4 regions of the Kurthia sp. ISK08 genome follow, and region 1 is predicted to be linked to each of the others. Evidence: riboswitches for the same ligand, from Rfam matches in the RefSeq annotation. Region 1 holds a riboswitch; each other region holds the start of a gene.
The links. Region 1 has a riboswitch for S-adenosylmethionine ahead of ACKVQX_RS08525 (cyclase family protein). Riboswitches for the same ligand answer to the same signal wherever they lie in the genome.
Positions count from the first base shown of each region.

Region 2: it holds a riboswitch for S-adenosylmethionine, as region 1 does, so the genes downstream of both, ACKVQX_RS10635 (O-acetylhomoserine aminocarboxypropyltransferase/cysteine synthase family protein) here and ACKVQX_RS08525 (cyclase family protein) in region 1, are expected to answer to the same signal.
Region 3: it holds a riboswitch for S-adenosylmethionine, as region 1 does, so the genes downstream of both, ACKVQX_RS09045 (methionine ABC transporter ATP-binding protein) here and ACKVQX_RS08525 (cyclase family protein) in region 1, are expected to answer to the same signal.
Region 4: it holds a riboswitch for S-adenosylmethionine, as region 1 does, so the genes downstream of both, metA (homoserine O-succinyltransferase) here and ACKVQX_RS08525 (cyclase family protein) in region 1, are expected to answer to the same signal.

Region 1 is NZ_JBJXHL010000003.1:375,473-379,535, reverse strand. Features, by position in the region: gene ACKVQX_RS08540 (tyrosine-protein phosphatase) at 162-905, shown strand; gene ACKVQX_RS08535 (tyrosine-protein phosphatase) at 919-1,662, shown strand; gene ACKVQX_RS08530 (NAD(P)H-dependent flavin oxidoreductase) at 1,681-2,646, shown strand; SAM riboswitch class I at 2,712-2,815, shown strand; gene ACKVQX_RS08525 (cyclase family protein) at 2,888-3,646, shown strand; gene ACKVQX_RS08520 (transcriptional regulator) at 3,852-4,013, shown strand.
Region 2 is NZ_JBJXHL010000005.1:106,596-110,658, forward strand. Features, by position in the region: gene ACKVQX_RS10625 (biotin-dependent carboxyltransferase family protein) at 1-335, shown strand, start outside; gene nfsA (oxygen-insensitive NADPH nitroreductase) at 384-1,121, opposite strand; SAM riboswitch class I at 1,359-1,471, shown strand; gene ACKVQX_RS10635 (O-acetylhomoserine aminocarboxypropyltransferase/cysteine synthase family protein) at 1,594-2,883, shown strand; gene ACKVQX_RS10640 (homoserine dehydrogenase) at 3,110-4,063, shown strand, end outside.
Region 3 is NZ_JBJXHL010000004.1:65,757-69,819, forward strand. Features, by position in the region: gene ACKVQX_RS09045 (methionine ABC transporter ATP-binding protein) at 1-704, opposite strand, end outside; SAM riboswitch class I at 799-908, opposite strand; gene ACKVQX_RS09050 (thioredoxin family protein) at 966-1,274, opposite strand; gene ACKVQX_RS09055 (toprim domain-containing protein) at 1,280-1,633, opposite strand; gene gcvH (glycine cleavage system protein GcvH) at 1,852-2,232, opposite strand; gene ACKVQX_RS09065 (arsenate reductase family protein) at 2,315-2,674, opposite strand; gene ACKVQX_RS09070 (methyl-accepting chemotaxis protein) at 3,003-3,956, opposite strand.
Region 4 is NZ_JBJXHL010000003.1:165,561-169,623, reverse strand. Features, by position in the region: gene ACKVQX_RS07430 (GTP-binding protein) at 1-362, opposite strand, end outside; gene metA (homoserine O-succinyltransferase) at 468-1,376, opposite strand; SAM riboswitch class I at 1,449-1,561, opposite strand; gene ACKVQX_RS07420 (aminotransferase class I/II-fold pyridoxal phosphate-dependent enzyme) at 1,725-2,885, shown strand; gene ACKVQX_RS07415 (amino acid permease) at 2,933-4,063, opposite strand, start outside.

The DNA of each region.
Region 1 (4,063 bases):
TTGTGTCAATTTTTCAATCAATAATAAGGGATATGATGCACGTCTTTTACAAAGACCTAAAATCATTAAGAGATTGCAAGTTTTTTTATTTACAATAATGATTTTGGGGTATATAAAATTAGTGTTTATACATGGATTGAACTATAAAAGTAGGTGATAATATGACATATCAATTTGAGGGGATTTATAATTTTCATGATTTAGGTGGACTAAAAAGTTCGGATGGTCGTAACGTGAAAAAGGGGCTTCTATTTCAAAGTGGCGATATTAGTAACGCAACGGTTCAAGATATTTATTACTTAAAAGAAGTATTAGGCATCAAAACCATTATTGATTATCGTAATGAGTATGAACAAAATGAAAAACCTTCTTTAAAAATCCAAGGAGTTCATACAATTCATTCACATGTATCCATGCCTACACTCACGCTTACAGAACTTTTACAAGATTATGAAGCGAGTACCCATTATTTTGAAGCACAAAATCGTATGCGTATTTATCGTGAACATCTTGCAAAAAATAATTCATACCGGCCTTTAATTGAAGTAATCCGACTGAAACAAGTTCCTTTACTTCAACATTGTATGTTAGGTAGAGATCGTACAGGAATAGGTGTATTTCTGCTCTATCTACTATTGGATGTACCATTGAAAACAATTGTCCAAACTTTTTTGGAGCGCCAGAAGAATGCTATCGAACAAATGCCTGAATGGTTAAAAGTAATGATTCGAAATCTACAGGGCCAAAAATTAGAAACGGATATGAATTATGTAAATGGTGACTTCCTATTAGTTGCATATGATGAAATTTTAAATGAATTTGATACAATTGAAAATTTCTTTTTAAAACAGTTTCAAATAGACAAAACAGAGAGAAAAGCAATTCAAGATTTTTATTTAGAATAATGGAGGCGTTTAAATGTTTTTACCATTCGAAGGAATCCCTAATTTTCGTGATTTAGGTGGTGTAACGACGATTGAAGGTAAACATGTGAAAAAAGGATTACTTTATCGTTGTGGAGAATTAAGTAAGAGTACACCGAAAGATTTGCAACAACTGCAAGCGCTTCATATTCGAACAATCATTGATTACCGAGATGAAAGTGAGATTGAAGCTCATCCGACACCAAGGATACAAGGTGTACATGACGTCCATGCGCCTGCTAGTCGATCGCAATTTAATCTTGCTTCGATTGAAGATTTAGCGAGCAGTGATTTATTGAAGCAATTGAATATGGATTTATTTAAAGAGTTTTATGCCAGTTTAGCATTTGAAAATCCTGCATATCAAACACTCGTCTCTATTTTAAAAGCATATGAGGGACCGATGATTCAACACTGTACAGCAGGAAAAGACCGCACAGGAATTGGCTCAATGATTACGTACTTGATACTTGGTGTTCCTTATACGACGATTGTCCAAGACTTTTTAGAAACTAATCAATATATGGAGAAACATCCACCATATTGGCAAAAACCTCTTGAATTAGCTGTAAAGGATCCAGAAATTTTGCAGATATTAGTAGGAGTCAATCAAACATTGCTCGACCATGTACATGATGAGATTTTAAGAAAATACGGTACGATTGAGATGTATTTAAAAGAAGAATATCATATTGATGAACAAACGAGAAAAGAGATTCAAGATTTCTATTTAGAGTAGCATAAGGGGGATTTTGAGATGAAGTGGCAAACAAGTGTAACGGAATTATTAGGAATTGAAAAACCAATTATTCAAGGAGGTCTCGCCTATCTTGGTTATGCAGATTTAGCAGCAGCAGTTTCGAATGCTGGAGGACTGGGCCAAGTGACAGCACTCAGTTTAGATTCTCCAGAAGATTTACGAAAAGAAATTCATAAAACACGCACATTAACAGATCGTCCTTTTGGTGTGAACTTTGCGATTGGACGACACCGTGAACATTACGAACCTTTTGTACAAGTAGCAATAGAAGAAGGTATTCAGATCATTTCGATTACAGGAGGAAATCCAAGTCCTGTATTAGAAATGGTGAAAGACACCGATATGAAGAAGCTTGTACTCGTTTCTTCTGTTAAATTGGCTTTAAAAGCAGAAGAAAAAGGGGCAGATATTGTTGTCGTTGTTGGACAAGAAGGCGGTGGTCACCTCGGTTTAAATGATTTAGGGACACATGTACTCGTTCCGCGCGTTGTCGATGCTGTCAACATCCCTGTAATCGCTTCAGGAGGCATTGCAGATGGTCGAGGTATCTTATCTGCTTTTGCACTAGGAGCAGACGGAGTTGAGATTGGGACACGTTTTATTGCGACAGAAGAATGTGTAGATGCAGCACCACTGTACAAACAAGCATTGATTGAACATGATGAAATGGATACGGTCGTTATTAAACGTTCCATTGGTGGTCCAGCGCGTGTGCTACACACACCATTCACAGATGAAATTTTAGAAATTGAACAAAAGACGCCTACATACGAGGCATTAAAAGATTATATTAGCGGCGCAGCAAATCGTCGTTATATTTATGAAGAGCAGCAAGATGGCTTTGGTTATGCGGGTCAAAGTATCGGCTTCATTCATTCCATTCCAACTGTGGCAGCTTTATTTGAGCAATTTGAACAGCAAATTGAAGAAGCAAGAACGCAATTAAATCTAAAAATAAAATAATATTCAGAAAACAGTTGCAATTCCAATTTGCTTACTGTAATATGAAGTTAACAAAAAAATCGTATCTCTTATCAAGAGAAGGCGAGGGACTGGCCCGTTGACCCTTCAGCAACAGACAATGTTAAATTGAACTGTGCTAAATCCTGTAGCGTAAGCTAAAAGATAAGAAGAGTTCCTTTGACTATTCAAAACCTCTTCTTATCAGGAGAGGTTTTTTTTTAGATTAAAAAGGAGTGATGTTATGAGCGAATCGGTTTTACAGCAAGATGTTTTACAAGCATTACAAACATTGAAAAAGCAGAAATGGGTGGACTTGACACATACCTTTAATAGCCAGTCACCTCACTTCCATGCATTCAATCCAGCAAAATTCGATACACTTTTTACACATGATGATGGCTTTTTTGCACAACAATTTTCTTTTGCAGGTCAGTATGGAACACATCTTGATGCACCGATACACTTTGTACGAGATACACGCTATATCGAGGAACTTCATCTTCAGGAGTTAGTACTGCCACTTATTGTTGTAGATATTACAGCTCAAGTACAAAAGAATCCAGGTCACACGGTAACGATTGAAGACATCCTCTCATTTGAGGATCAAAATGGCATCATTGAAGCCGACTCATTTGTCGCATTACGCACAGACTGGTCGAAGCGCTGGCCCGACCATGATATCTTTAATAATATTGATGAAGCAGGCGTGGCTCATGTGCCAGGTTGGTCTGTCGAAGTATTATCTTTTTTATTCAAAGAACGAGGCATTAAAGCGATTGGTCATGAAACATTTGATACAGATTCGAGTGAAGAATATCGAAAACATGGCTCATTAGCCGCAGAGTATTTCGTTTTAGAACAAGATACGTATCAAGTCGAACTTTTAACGAATTTAGATCAACTTCCGGCAAAAGGGGCAGTTATCTTTAATATCGTGGCTAAACCTGAAAAAGCATCTGGTTTTCCCGTACGCTCATTTGCGATTACACCGAATCAATAAAGGCTCATTTGTCTTAAACTATACAGACTCATTTGTCGTGGAAACACCTTGTCATCTCAAGGTGTTTTTTGTTTCAAAAATAATATTATTATGTAAACCAAATATTTTCGTTGAATTTTCAGAAAATGAGTTGACATCTTTTTTCATCTGTTATATATTAAGTACAACAAATAAAACTGTTATATAACAAAAGGAGAGATGTTCAATGGAACACTTTATGGAAGGTTATCAAATATATTGTCAGGCTTGCGAAAATTATGGGTTGGAGTCGATGAATTACCATTTATATGTCAAACAATTAACAGAGGAGCAATTGTATGCATTTAATGAGTATAAGAGAGACGCCACAATTCAAGAGATTAGCTAGGTATTAAACCTCTATTTTCCACTTAATGTGTAAAGTAGAGGTTTTTGTAT
Region 2 (4,063 bases), on a different contig from region 1:
TTGCTATGTCATCTGACCGTATGGGGTATCGTTTAAAAGGATTTAAGCTTCAAAAAGATGTGCAACAAGAGATGGTTTCAGAAGCAGTAACGAATGGAACGATTCAAGTAGCGAATGATGGACAACCCATCATTTTATTAGCAGATCGTCAAACAACAGGTGGTTATCCTCGAATTGGGCAGGTGATTTCAGCTGACTTACATCGTTTCGGGCAAATGAAGCCAGGTGACCAAATTCGTTTTGAACGCGTGACACTTGATGAAGCATATGAAGCTTTATATGATTTAGAACAACAACTAAATCATATTGAAGTATCGATTCAATTGAAAAAATAAAAAGAAAGAATCGCACAATCGTAAGTGTGATTCTTTCTTGTATTTAGACTATTTCCACGTGAAGCCTTGTGAAGCAAGGAAATCTTTAATGAATGGACGTTGCTGGTTTACTAAGTAATCCGCCATTTGTTTCGTCCAGTTCGTTACTTTTTGATTAGCATTACGGTTTAAGTAGTACTCGCCAAGTTCTTTATCATATTGTGTTAATAGTGCGTCATATTTTTCTACGTCATAACCATTTTCATGTACAATTGCTTCCACTGGTAAACGTGGTTTTGTATCATTTGTTTTCGTTGGTTTGCCGATTGTCATCGCAAACATCGGGAAGACGTATTCAGGTAGGTTGAATAATTCGCTAATTTCTTTTGGATTATTACGTGCGCCACCAATATAACAAATACCGTAGCCTTCAGCTTCAGCTGCGATGACGAAGTTTTGAGCAAATAAGCTAACATCTGCTACACCGACTAAGACATTTTCAGCTGAATCAGCTGTAATATCAATATCGTATTTTTGACCAGCAATTTGAAGGCGCTTGAAGTCTACACAGAATAGGAAAGAAGCGCCAGCTGTTTTGAATTGGAAATCATTATTCGATAATTCGCCAAGTTTCGCTTTTTTCTCAGGATCTGTCACATGAATCACACTATATGCTTGTACAAAGTGTGATGTTGCAGCCATCTGTGCAGTTTCGATTAAATCATATACCACTTCTTTTGGAATTTCTTCGCCTGTATATTTACGGACAGAAGTATGACTACGTAATAATTCTTTTACTTGATTCATGATTCATTCAACTCCTATTGTCATTTGTATTCAAAGACTATGCTACCATAAATGCTCATCTTATTCGAAAACCTTTGATTCATTTTTTAATTTTTTTCTTCTATGTTACTTTTAAATAATTTTTGCATTTTAAAAGAATTAAATCAGTATAATAAAAATTTTCAGAAAAAAGATTGACGAATGAAAAATAGATGACTATACTAGATAGAAATTGATGGAAACATTATATGTTTAAAACCTTTATCAAGAGTGGCGGAGGGATAGGCCCTGCGATGCCCAGCAACCAGTTTCTTTTTTGAAACCAAGGTGCTAATTCCTACAGATTTTTTATCGGATCTGACAGATAAGGGGAGGACCATGTTCGATACAGCCCTCTTCTTACCTAAGAAGAGGGCTTTTTTTATAAAATCCTTCTCCTATAATTCCTTATTCCGATGTCCATCATCATAATTCATTTTAGGAGGAATCATATATGACAGAATTCAAAAAAGAAACATTAGCCGTACATGGCGGACAATCACCAGACCCCGTAACAGGAGCGATTGCAGTACCTATTTACCGTACAACTGCATATCAATTTAATGATTCAGAACATGCTCGTAAATTATTTGCTTTAGAAGAAGCAGGCAATATTTATTCACGCATTATGAATCCAACAGTTGATGTGTTTGAAAAACGTGTTGCCTTATTAGAAGGAGGAACAGCAGCAGTCGCTCTATCTTCAGGTATGGCTGCTATCTCATTTAGTATTTTAAATATTGCACGTGCAGGAGATCATATTGTAGCTGCGAATAGTTTATATGGTGGCACGTACAATTTATTTGCGAATACACTTCCACGTTACGGTATTACAACAACATTCGTTGATGAACGCGAGCCTGAGAAGTTTGCAGAAGCGATTCAAGAGAACACAAAAGCGCTATATGTTGAAACAATCGGAAATCCAAGTTTATCAGTAGTTGACTTAGAAGCATTTGCAAAAATTGCACACGAACATCAAATTCCACTCATCGTCGATAATACATTCGCTTCACCAATTGGCTGCAACCCGATTGAACATGGTGCAGATATTGTGATTCACTCGGCAACAAAGTGGATTGGTGGACATGGTACAACAATCGGTGGAATTGTAGTGGATGCAGGGAAGTTCGACTGGACACAGGGTAAATTCCCAGACTATACAGAACCAGATGCTTCTTATCATGGTATTCGCTATGGTGTGGATGCACCGAATGCAGCGTTTGCAACACGTTTACGCGTTCAATTATTACGTGACTTCGGTCCGACATTAAGTGCAGATGCAGCCTTTAACTTCTTACAAGGTTTAGAGACACTTCATTTACGTGTGCCACGTCATAATGAAAATGCACAAAAAGTAGCGACATTCTTACGCAACCATGAACAAGTGGAATGGGTACACTATAATGGGTTTGAAGATAGCGAGTATGCGCCACTCGTAGAAAAATATTTAAAAAATGGTGCAGGTTCTGTTTTAACATTTGGCATTAAAGGTGGGCGTGAAGCAGGTCGCAAGTTCATTGATGCGATTGAACTATTCTCACATGTAGCCAATGTAGGCGATGCGCGTTCATTAATTATTCATCCAGCTTCAACAACACATCAACAATTAAATGAAGAAGAACTTATTCAATCAGGTGTGCCAGAAGAACTCATTCGTTTATCAATCGGCCTTGAAAATGCAGAAGATCTAACTCATGCGTTAGAGCAAGCATTCCAACAAGTAACAGTGGTCGCAAAATAGGTTCTAAAACCAGTTATATATAATAGAAGGAACTGACTCAATCCGTTGTAGGCAGTTCCTTTTATTTTCTAAAATTCAGTATTTAGTGACCTCTTAGAAAAAACAATTGTCCTTCTGAAAAAGAATTTTCTTGAAATATGTCTTTAAATACGTTAGAATTTTCATTAAGTTGTGAAATGAACGTTCAAAATAAACAAATTAAATTTAATCATTGGAGGCGAACAATATGACAGCAGTGAAGGTGGCAATCCTAGGGTTCGGAACGGTAGGAGAAGGCATTTTTAACATTTTGAAAGAAAAGCGAAAGCAATTGAAAGAAACACTGGGTGTGGACATCGAAGTAGCAAAAATTTTAGTCCATAATGTTTCAAAAGAGCGCGAAGGTGTAGATGCGTCTTTATTAACGAATCGTTTTGAAGATATTTTAGCATTGCCGCAATTAGACGTTGTCTTTGAAGCAATTGTTGGAGAAGAACCAGCATATGGTTATTTAGATGCAGCAATTGAAAAAGGGGCGCACGTTATTACTGCAAATAAAGTCATGTTTGCTAAATTTGGTCAAGCGCTACAAGAGAAGGCGAAAAAATACGGTGTACAAGTAGGTTTTGAAGCAACTACTGCAGGTGGTGTACCGGTAATTAAAACAATGGAGACAATCTTACGTGTGAATGATGTATTACACATTCAAGGTATTTTAAATGGCACATCGAATTATATCTTAACGCAAATGCGTACAGAAGGTATTTCATTCGAAACAGCTCTAAAGAATGCACAAGACTTAGGATATGCAGAAGCAGATCCATACAATGATATTTCAGGACAAGACGCTTTCAAAAAGCTAATGATTTTAAGTGCGCTTGCATTCGGTAAACAACCGAACTGGGAAGATGTAAAAGTGGTAGGTATTTCTGAAATTACATTGGAACAAGTACAACAAGCAGATGCAAATGGCCAACGATATCGTCATATTGCAGAAGTTTCTATTGATGAAAACGGTAAAATTCATGCAGAAATTGGACCTCAACTTGTTGATGCAGCACATCCGTTATATGCAATTGATGGCGTCGATAATGCAGTCGCACTTGATACGAACTATATCGGTAAGATTACATTAGTAGGTCCTGGTGCAGGTATGTATCCAACTGCTTCTGTAATGGTAGAAGATTACGCGAGTATGCTA
Region 3 (4,063 bases), on a different contig from region 1:
GGTGCCTGTGGTGCGTCGAATACTTGAAGAACATCGCCTTCTTCTACGACTTTCCCTTGCTCCATTACGGCTACACGATGACAGATTTTACGAATAACGTGCATCTCATGTGTAATTAAAATAATCGTAATACCGAGTTTTTCATTTACACTGCGTAATAAGTCTAAAATTGAATCCGTTGTTTCAGGGTCTAATGCTGATGTAGCTTCATCACAGAGTAATACTTCTGGGTCATTTGCAAGTGCACGCGCAATCCCTACACGTTGTTTTTGACCACCTGATAATTGTGATGGATAAGCCTTTTCGCGTCCTGTTAACCCAACAAGTTCAATTAATTCAGCTACTTTCTTCTTTTTCGCAGCTGAATCAATACCTGCAATTTCTAAAGGAAAAGCGATATTCTCTTCTACTGTTCTTGACCAAAGTAGATTGAAATGTTGGAATACCATACTAATTTTATGACGTGCTGCACGAAGTTTAGCACCTTTAATTTTTGAAATATCTTCACCATTTACAATTACAGAACCACTTGTTGGTTTCTCTAAGCCATTAAATAAACGAATCATCGTACTCTTACCAGCACCACTGTAACCGATAATACCGAAGATTTCACCATCTTGGATAGTTAAGTTTACTTGATCGACAGCTGTGAGGGGACCATTTGAAGTTTTATATTGTTTTGTCACATTGCTGAGTTGAATCAAATTGTTTCCCACCTTTTTCGAACTTTATTCATAAAAAAACCCCTTCTGTCAGACAACAGAAGGGTTTAAACATCATAAAATATGCTAAACCGTTCTCTCATCTCTCAAAGACCATACAGTCCTTGCGTGAATTGGCACCTTTTCACATAATGTGATGGTTGCCGGGCTTCATAGGGCACTTCCCTCCACCTCTCTTTATAAGAGCAACGAATTAAGTTCATTTAGTTATTGTAGATACTTTATCACTTCTAAATTGAAAGGTCAATACTTCTTTAAAATTTTTTCAAATAAATGTGGTACTGACTGAAAGGCATAAATTTTCTCTACTAACTCGCCATTTTGCGTAATAAGAAGGCAAGGTACACTTTCAATTTCAAAGTCATACGCTAATTGCTCCATATAATTTAAGTTGGCTTTTCCCATTGAAACATGTTCGATTGCTTGCTCCGTTACATCCATCATTCTTGATGCAACTTGGCAAGTCCCACACATTGGTGTATAGAGGTAAAAAGCTGTTTTTTCTTGGGACTTCACTTGTTCTTCCCATTGTTCACGTGTCCATTCTTGCATTATTGTCATCCTTTATCTAATAAGTAACCTGACTTAATCTTAAATTTAGCTCCTTGTAACACTTTTGCTAAATGATAACGCGGCGTGCGTTCAACACCACCGTAACGCGGTAATGTATAAAGATGATGTGTATTGGGATATTCTTGTTGTACAAGCTTACGAAGTTTCTCGCCCATATCATCTGCATCGAAAAATGCATAAAAATCACAACTCTCATAAGGTTGTAATAGTTCATCTAAACGATGAGGACTTACAGTTCCGTTTGTACAGACAATCTCAACAGGTTCATTCAAAATAGGCTTTAACTGTAAACAATCTTGTCTACCTTCTACAATGAGGACTTTCTCAATAATCTTCATACACACCATCCCATCTGATTCCTTATTCTTTTTTCTGTTCTTTCTTACTTTATTTATACCATATTTTCGGTATATTTTTGTAGGAATAGTGCTTATAAAAAAAGTGCATAGAAAAAACTTTACATACTTTACAAAAAATAAAAAAAAGAAGACAACTGAAATCAGTGTCTTCTAATCAAATCGGCATGAAAACGCGCACCTACATGAAAGGGGTGCTATTAACCTGCGACTACTTCTTCATATTGTTCAGCAGTTAATAAAGCTTCTAGTTGTGCAGCGTCAGAAGGTTTTACGACAACCATCCAAGCTTTTTCGTAAGGTGATTCGTTTACTAGCTCTGGGCTATCTTCTAACTCCTCATTTACTTCTACTACTTCACCTGAAAGTGGTGCATATAGCTCAGAAACTGTTTTTACAGACTCAACGCTACCGAATGGTTGATCGATTGTTAATTCATCGCCTACAGATGGTAGTTCAACGAATACGATGTCACCTAGTTCAGATTGTGCAAATTCTGTAATACCGATACGTACTGTACCGTCTTCTTGTAAAACCCACTCATGCTCTTTTGAATAACGTAAATTAGTTGGAATGCTCATTTTTTTACCCCTCCATGAAATATGTAATGTTAATTTCATCTATAGTGTTACATATTTTTTCTGCAAATACAAGTCATTTTAGTTATTTTTTCCAATTTTCAATAAATTTATTTTCATTGAAGCCGACTGTGACACGCTCTCCATCGTACGTAATTGGGCGTTTAATCAACATGCCATCGCTTGCTAATAACTCTAATTGTTCGGATTCTGACATTTCTGCCAAACGATCTTTTAATCCTAACTCCCGATATTTCATACCCGATGTATTAAAGAATTTTTTAAGCGGTAAACCACTTTTTTCTTGCATCTCTTTTATTTCTTCAGCTGTTGGTGTTTCTGTCACAAGATCTTTTGTATCAAATGCAACGCCTTCTGCCTTTAACCAAGCAATTGCTTTTTTACAAGTTGTACATTTTGGATAATGATACACAGTGATTGTCACGATCATTCACTCCATTCTTATTGAATATCCTTATTGTATAAATCTATTAGAAAAGGTGCAACCTATTTCATCACAGATTCATCTATAAATTCCATACTAGATGTACAATTACCAATTGTAAAGGACAAGCTATGTTTATCATTGAGTTTCTACCTATATAATATAGAAGAAATACAATTGATTAAAACGCTTTTTACTGCAAGACAACTAATTGTGAACATTCTGAATGATTTTGTCACTACGTACAACTCTTTCTTTTCTATTTTAATCTTCGAAGCAACAAAAAAGAACCACATCATACTATGCGATTCTCTTTCTAGTTAATTACTTATTTTTTAATAAATTCATCAAATGTTTCTGTTTGTTTGTTTAACAATTCTGCACGATTTTGAATAGAGTCATAATCACTCACTACTTCGCCAATAAATGCTTGATTCAAATCTACTGTCTTTGAAATGGTATCTCCGGCCTTTTCAATCACTTCGATTTGTTTGGTTACATCTTTAATCATCGTACGAATATCCACAATTGATTTATCGACACTTTGCGACAATTTTCGCACTTCCGTCGCCACAACATTAAATCCAAACCCATATTCCCCAGCACGTGCTGCTTCAATCCCAGCATTTAATGCGAGTAAATTTGTTTGTTTCGCAATATGCTGAATCACTTTTACTATCTCTTGAATTGCATCTGTCTTTTCAATTAATTGATGAACAGATTGCTGATTTTGATTTGAAATTTCAACAACTGTATGAAAATTTTCATTCAAATTAGCTACATGATCTTTACCTGCATCAGATAAAACATTCAGATCATCTGACATGGTTTTTAAAGCAGTTGCTAAATCAATCATTTGATTATTTCTCTCTGTAATATCAAATGCAATTTTCATAATGCCAATTAATTTAAAACGTTCATCACGAATCGGCATATATGTTGCTTCTAACCAGACACTTTTTCCGTTCGCATGCTTTCTTTCTACTTTATCTTGAAAGCTTTTCCCAGATAGCAAACTACGCCAAAATTTTTCATACTCAAAACTATTTGCAAACTCTGTTAAACATAACTCAGCATGTTTTTTACCGATTAATTCCTCTACCGAATACCCCATAGCTTCTGCAAATGGCTTACTTGCATATGTAACATTGCGATTCGTATCAAAGCGAATCACAGCTAGATTAGCTTCTAATGCTTTCATCAATAAATCATTCATCGTCACTTGTTCACGCTCTTGTAACTCTCCCATTAAGATGAGACCCCCATTAATTGTAATACTCATATTATACTTTTCCACACAACAAAAACACAGATTTTTCAGTTCTTTTATCACAATCCATTTAAAAACATATGTCTAAAATTTCACTAATAATGATTTTTGAAGCAGTG
Region 4 (4,063 bases), 210 kb from region 1:
GGAATACGATATTTTCTTAGTAAACGATAAACTGTTTCTGTATGTCCCTGTACACCGTCTGTTCCGTTTAATAGAAGAATTGCCCCATCCAGTGCCATAATCGAACGCTCCATCTCTGCCGCGAAGTCGACATGTCCTGGTGTGTCAATCACCGTATAATCATTTTCTCGATATGTAAATGTTGCCTGTTCCGCAAAAACGGTAATGCCACGCTGTTGTTCAATCTCATGCAAATCTAAATGTGCATTTTGATGATCGACACGCCCAATGGTGCGAATACTTTTCGTATGAAAAAGTAATTGCTCTGAAAAGGTGGTCTTCCCTGCATCTACATGTGCTAAAATACCAATTGTTTTCTTCATTGTCTTTCCTCATTTCTTATCAAAGCGTCTCTACTATGAATTATATCATGTCCAATAATAAAACCATCTTCTTTCGAATATACACGAAAAAAGATGGTTTGCTGTTTATTCCCATTCATACGGTGTTTCTTGGTACACATAGTAATTCAACCAATTGGAGAATAATAGATGCGTGTGTGAACGCCAACGATTCAACGGTTTTTTCGTTGGGTCGTCGTTCGGGAAATAGTGTTTTGGTACTTGCGGTTCGATGCCCTTTGCAACATCACGATCATATTCTTGCTTTAATGTATCTGCATCATATTCTAAATGACCTGTAATCATAATTTGTTTTTCATCACGCGATACGATAATAAATGCCCCTGCTTCGTCTGATTCAGACACGAGTTCTAAATCAGGATGGTTTAAAATAGCCTCTCTTGAAACAGAGGTATTACGTGAATGTGGTGCTGTATATACATCATTAAATCCGCGAATTAACTTAACGGTACTATCATGCACGATGTGATCGAACACACCCGAACATTTTGAAGGTAATGTATATTTTCCAATACCATAATGATAGTAGAGTGCCGCTTGTGCGCCCCAACAAATATTCAAAACAGACGTGACATTTGTTTTCGTCCATTCCATAATCTCGACCATCTCATCCCAAAAATCAACTTCATGGAATTCAAATAATTCAATTGGCGCTCCTGTAATAATCATACCGTCAAATTTACGGTGTTTTACATGTTCAAACGTCGTATAAAATGACTCTAAATGATTTTTACTAACATTTTTTGATTCATGTGTCGCCGTATTTAAAAACGTAACATTTACTTGAAGTGGTGTATTTCCTAAAAGACGAAGTAATTGTAACTCGGTCTTTTCTTTTTCAGGCATTAAGTTAAAAATTAAAATATTTAACGGACGAATGTTCTGGCTTGTCGAACGCACTTCGTCCATAATGAAAATCTTTTCCTCTTTTAAAATTTCAGTTGCTGGTAGCCCACTTGGTATATTGATTGGCATGATGAAACTCCCCCTTTAAATATAAAAAAACCTCACTCTTTGATAAGAATGAGGCTACACATATGTATCCGACTCTTATCTATCAGAAGCATAATGGAGCTTCCGTAGGAATTAGCACCTTTCTGTTTTAAACAGAGGTTGCTGAAGCGTCATCGGGCCATTCCCTCGGCTTCTCTTGATAAGACAATATTGAATTATTAACTATCATAGCAGAACCATACTTTAATAGCAAACATTTCTGATAATTCAATAAAATCTCTCTTTTAAAAACGTAAATAGTGTTTTTAGCCAAATACAATATGGTAAAATAAAGAAGAAATAAGCGAATTAAAGGAGTGACACAACATGATGACGATGCATCGTTCAACATTAATGAATCAATTTCCGAAAGCCATTTTCGGTAGTTTAAAAGCTGCTGCAAAAAAGAAAGCGGCAACAGGCACAAAAATTATTGATTTAAGTTTGGGAAGTCCTGACTTACCACCTGCTCAAATTGTGCGAGAAGAATTAGCAAAACAAGCTGAAAAGGCTGATAGTTATGGCTATACGCTCGGTGGAACGGAGCGATTTCATGAAGCAGTTGCCAACTATTATCAACGTCGTAGTGGCGTGGAATTAGATCCACAAACAGAGATCATTCAAACGATGGGTTCTCAGGAAGGACTTGTGCACTTACCGCTCGCATTTTGTGATCCAGGAGACATTGTACTCACAACGGACCCTGCCTATGTAGCTTATGCAGCAGGCATTCATCTCGCAAAATGTGAAGCGTATGCGATGCCATTAACAGCTGAACATCAGTTTTTACCTGATTTTGATGCCATTCCAGAAGATATTTGTGCACGTGCGAAAATGCTCATTTTAAATCTTCCAGGGAATCCCGTTCCAGCAATGCCTTCTGTCGCATTCTTTGAAAAGGCGATTGCTTTTGCGAAAAAACATAACTTAATCGTCATTCACGATGCCGCCTACTCAGAATTCTATTTTGAAGGTACAAAGCCGCTTAGCTTTTTAGAAGTACCAGGTGCAAAAGAAGTGGGTGTCGAGATTAATTCACTTTCTAAGAGCTTTAGTCTTGCAGGCGCTCGTATTGCGTATATCGTTGGAAACGCTTCCGTCATTGAAACATTGGGCGAACTCAAATCACACCTTGATTATGGTACATTCCGTCCAATTCAAGATGCGGCATGTGTTGCACTCGACAATGCGGAATCAATTACAGATGAATTGCGTACCATTTTTTCGACAAGACATCGTGTACTATCAGAAGGTCTTGAAGCAATCGGCTGGGAACTCGCACCATCAGCTGGTGGTATGTTCGTTTATGCGAAGTATCCGCAACAACAAATGGATGACAAAGAATTTGTCTATCATGTCATTGAACAAACAGGCGTTGTCCTTGTACCCGGTTCAATCTTCGGTGCATCGGGCAGAAACCATGTACGCATCGCACTCGTTCAAGATGAAAAACTATTACAAGAAGCTGTTTCAAGACTCGCAACTTTATAAACAGAAAAAGTCTGAATCCCATCATCAATAAGGATTCAGACTTTTTATTATTCAAGCGGTGTTTCAGGTTCTGGTTGTAACAGGTCAACAGGTGCTTTTTTACGTTGTGTAAAGTAATACATAAGCATGACTGCCGCTACAATGACTGCTGTAAAGAGAATTTGAGAGCGCATACTTGGAATAAAGAACATCGCTACAGCAAGTCCTCCTACCATAATCATCGTGCCAATCGTTAAATACGGGGATAACCACATGCGTAATACAAGTTCATGTTCTGTCCCCTCTTTAATCGCACGACGACGCATAACAAGTTGAGAAGCTGCAATGATGAAATACATAATTAATGTAATCGCTGAACATGAATTGACTAAGAACATGAAGACTGCTTCTGGTGATACATAATTCATAATTACGGCAATATACGAGAAGAATGTACTCGCTAAAATGGCATAAACAGGTGCGCCGCGCTTATTCAACTTTAAGAAAATTTTCGGTGCTTGTCCTTCTTCTGCTAAAGCAAAAGACATACGAGATGTTGCATACAGTGCTGAATTCAGACAAGATAATACAGCAGTTAAAACGACAAAGTTCATAATTTGCGCTGCTGCTGGAATACCGACATAGTCGAGTACTGCAACGTAAGGACTTGTTAAAATACTCGATGAATCCCATGGAAGCAATGTCACAACGACGGTAATCGAACCGACGAAGAAGATCAGTACACGCCAGATGATTGAATTCGTCGCTTTTTGTACGGCATTCACCGGTTCAGCAGATTCTCCTGCTGCAATCGCCACAATTTCAGTACCCATGAATGAGAAGATGACAATGACAACACCCATCATGACTGCGCCAAAACCATTCGGTAAGAACCCACCCTGCCCTACTAAGTTCGTAAAGCCAACTGATGAAAAGCCTGGTACGATGCCAAAAATAATAAATGCACCGATTGCTAAGAATGCAATAATACTAACTACTTTAATTAATGAGAACCAGTACTCGAATTCACCAAAAGCCTTAACCGATACTAAATTTGTAACAGTTAATGTTAAAGTTAAGATTAAACTTAATAACCAAAGCGGAATCCCATCATACCAATATTGAATGATGGCGGCTGCTGCAGTTGCTTCTAGCGCGATTGCAATTACCCAGAAGAACCAATAAAGCCAACCAACTAA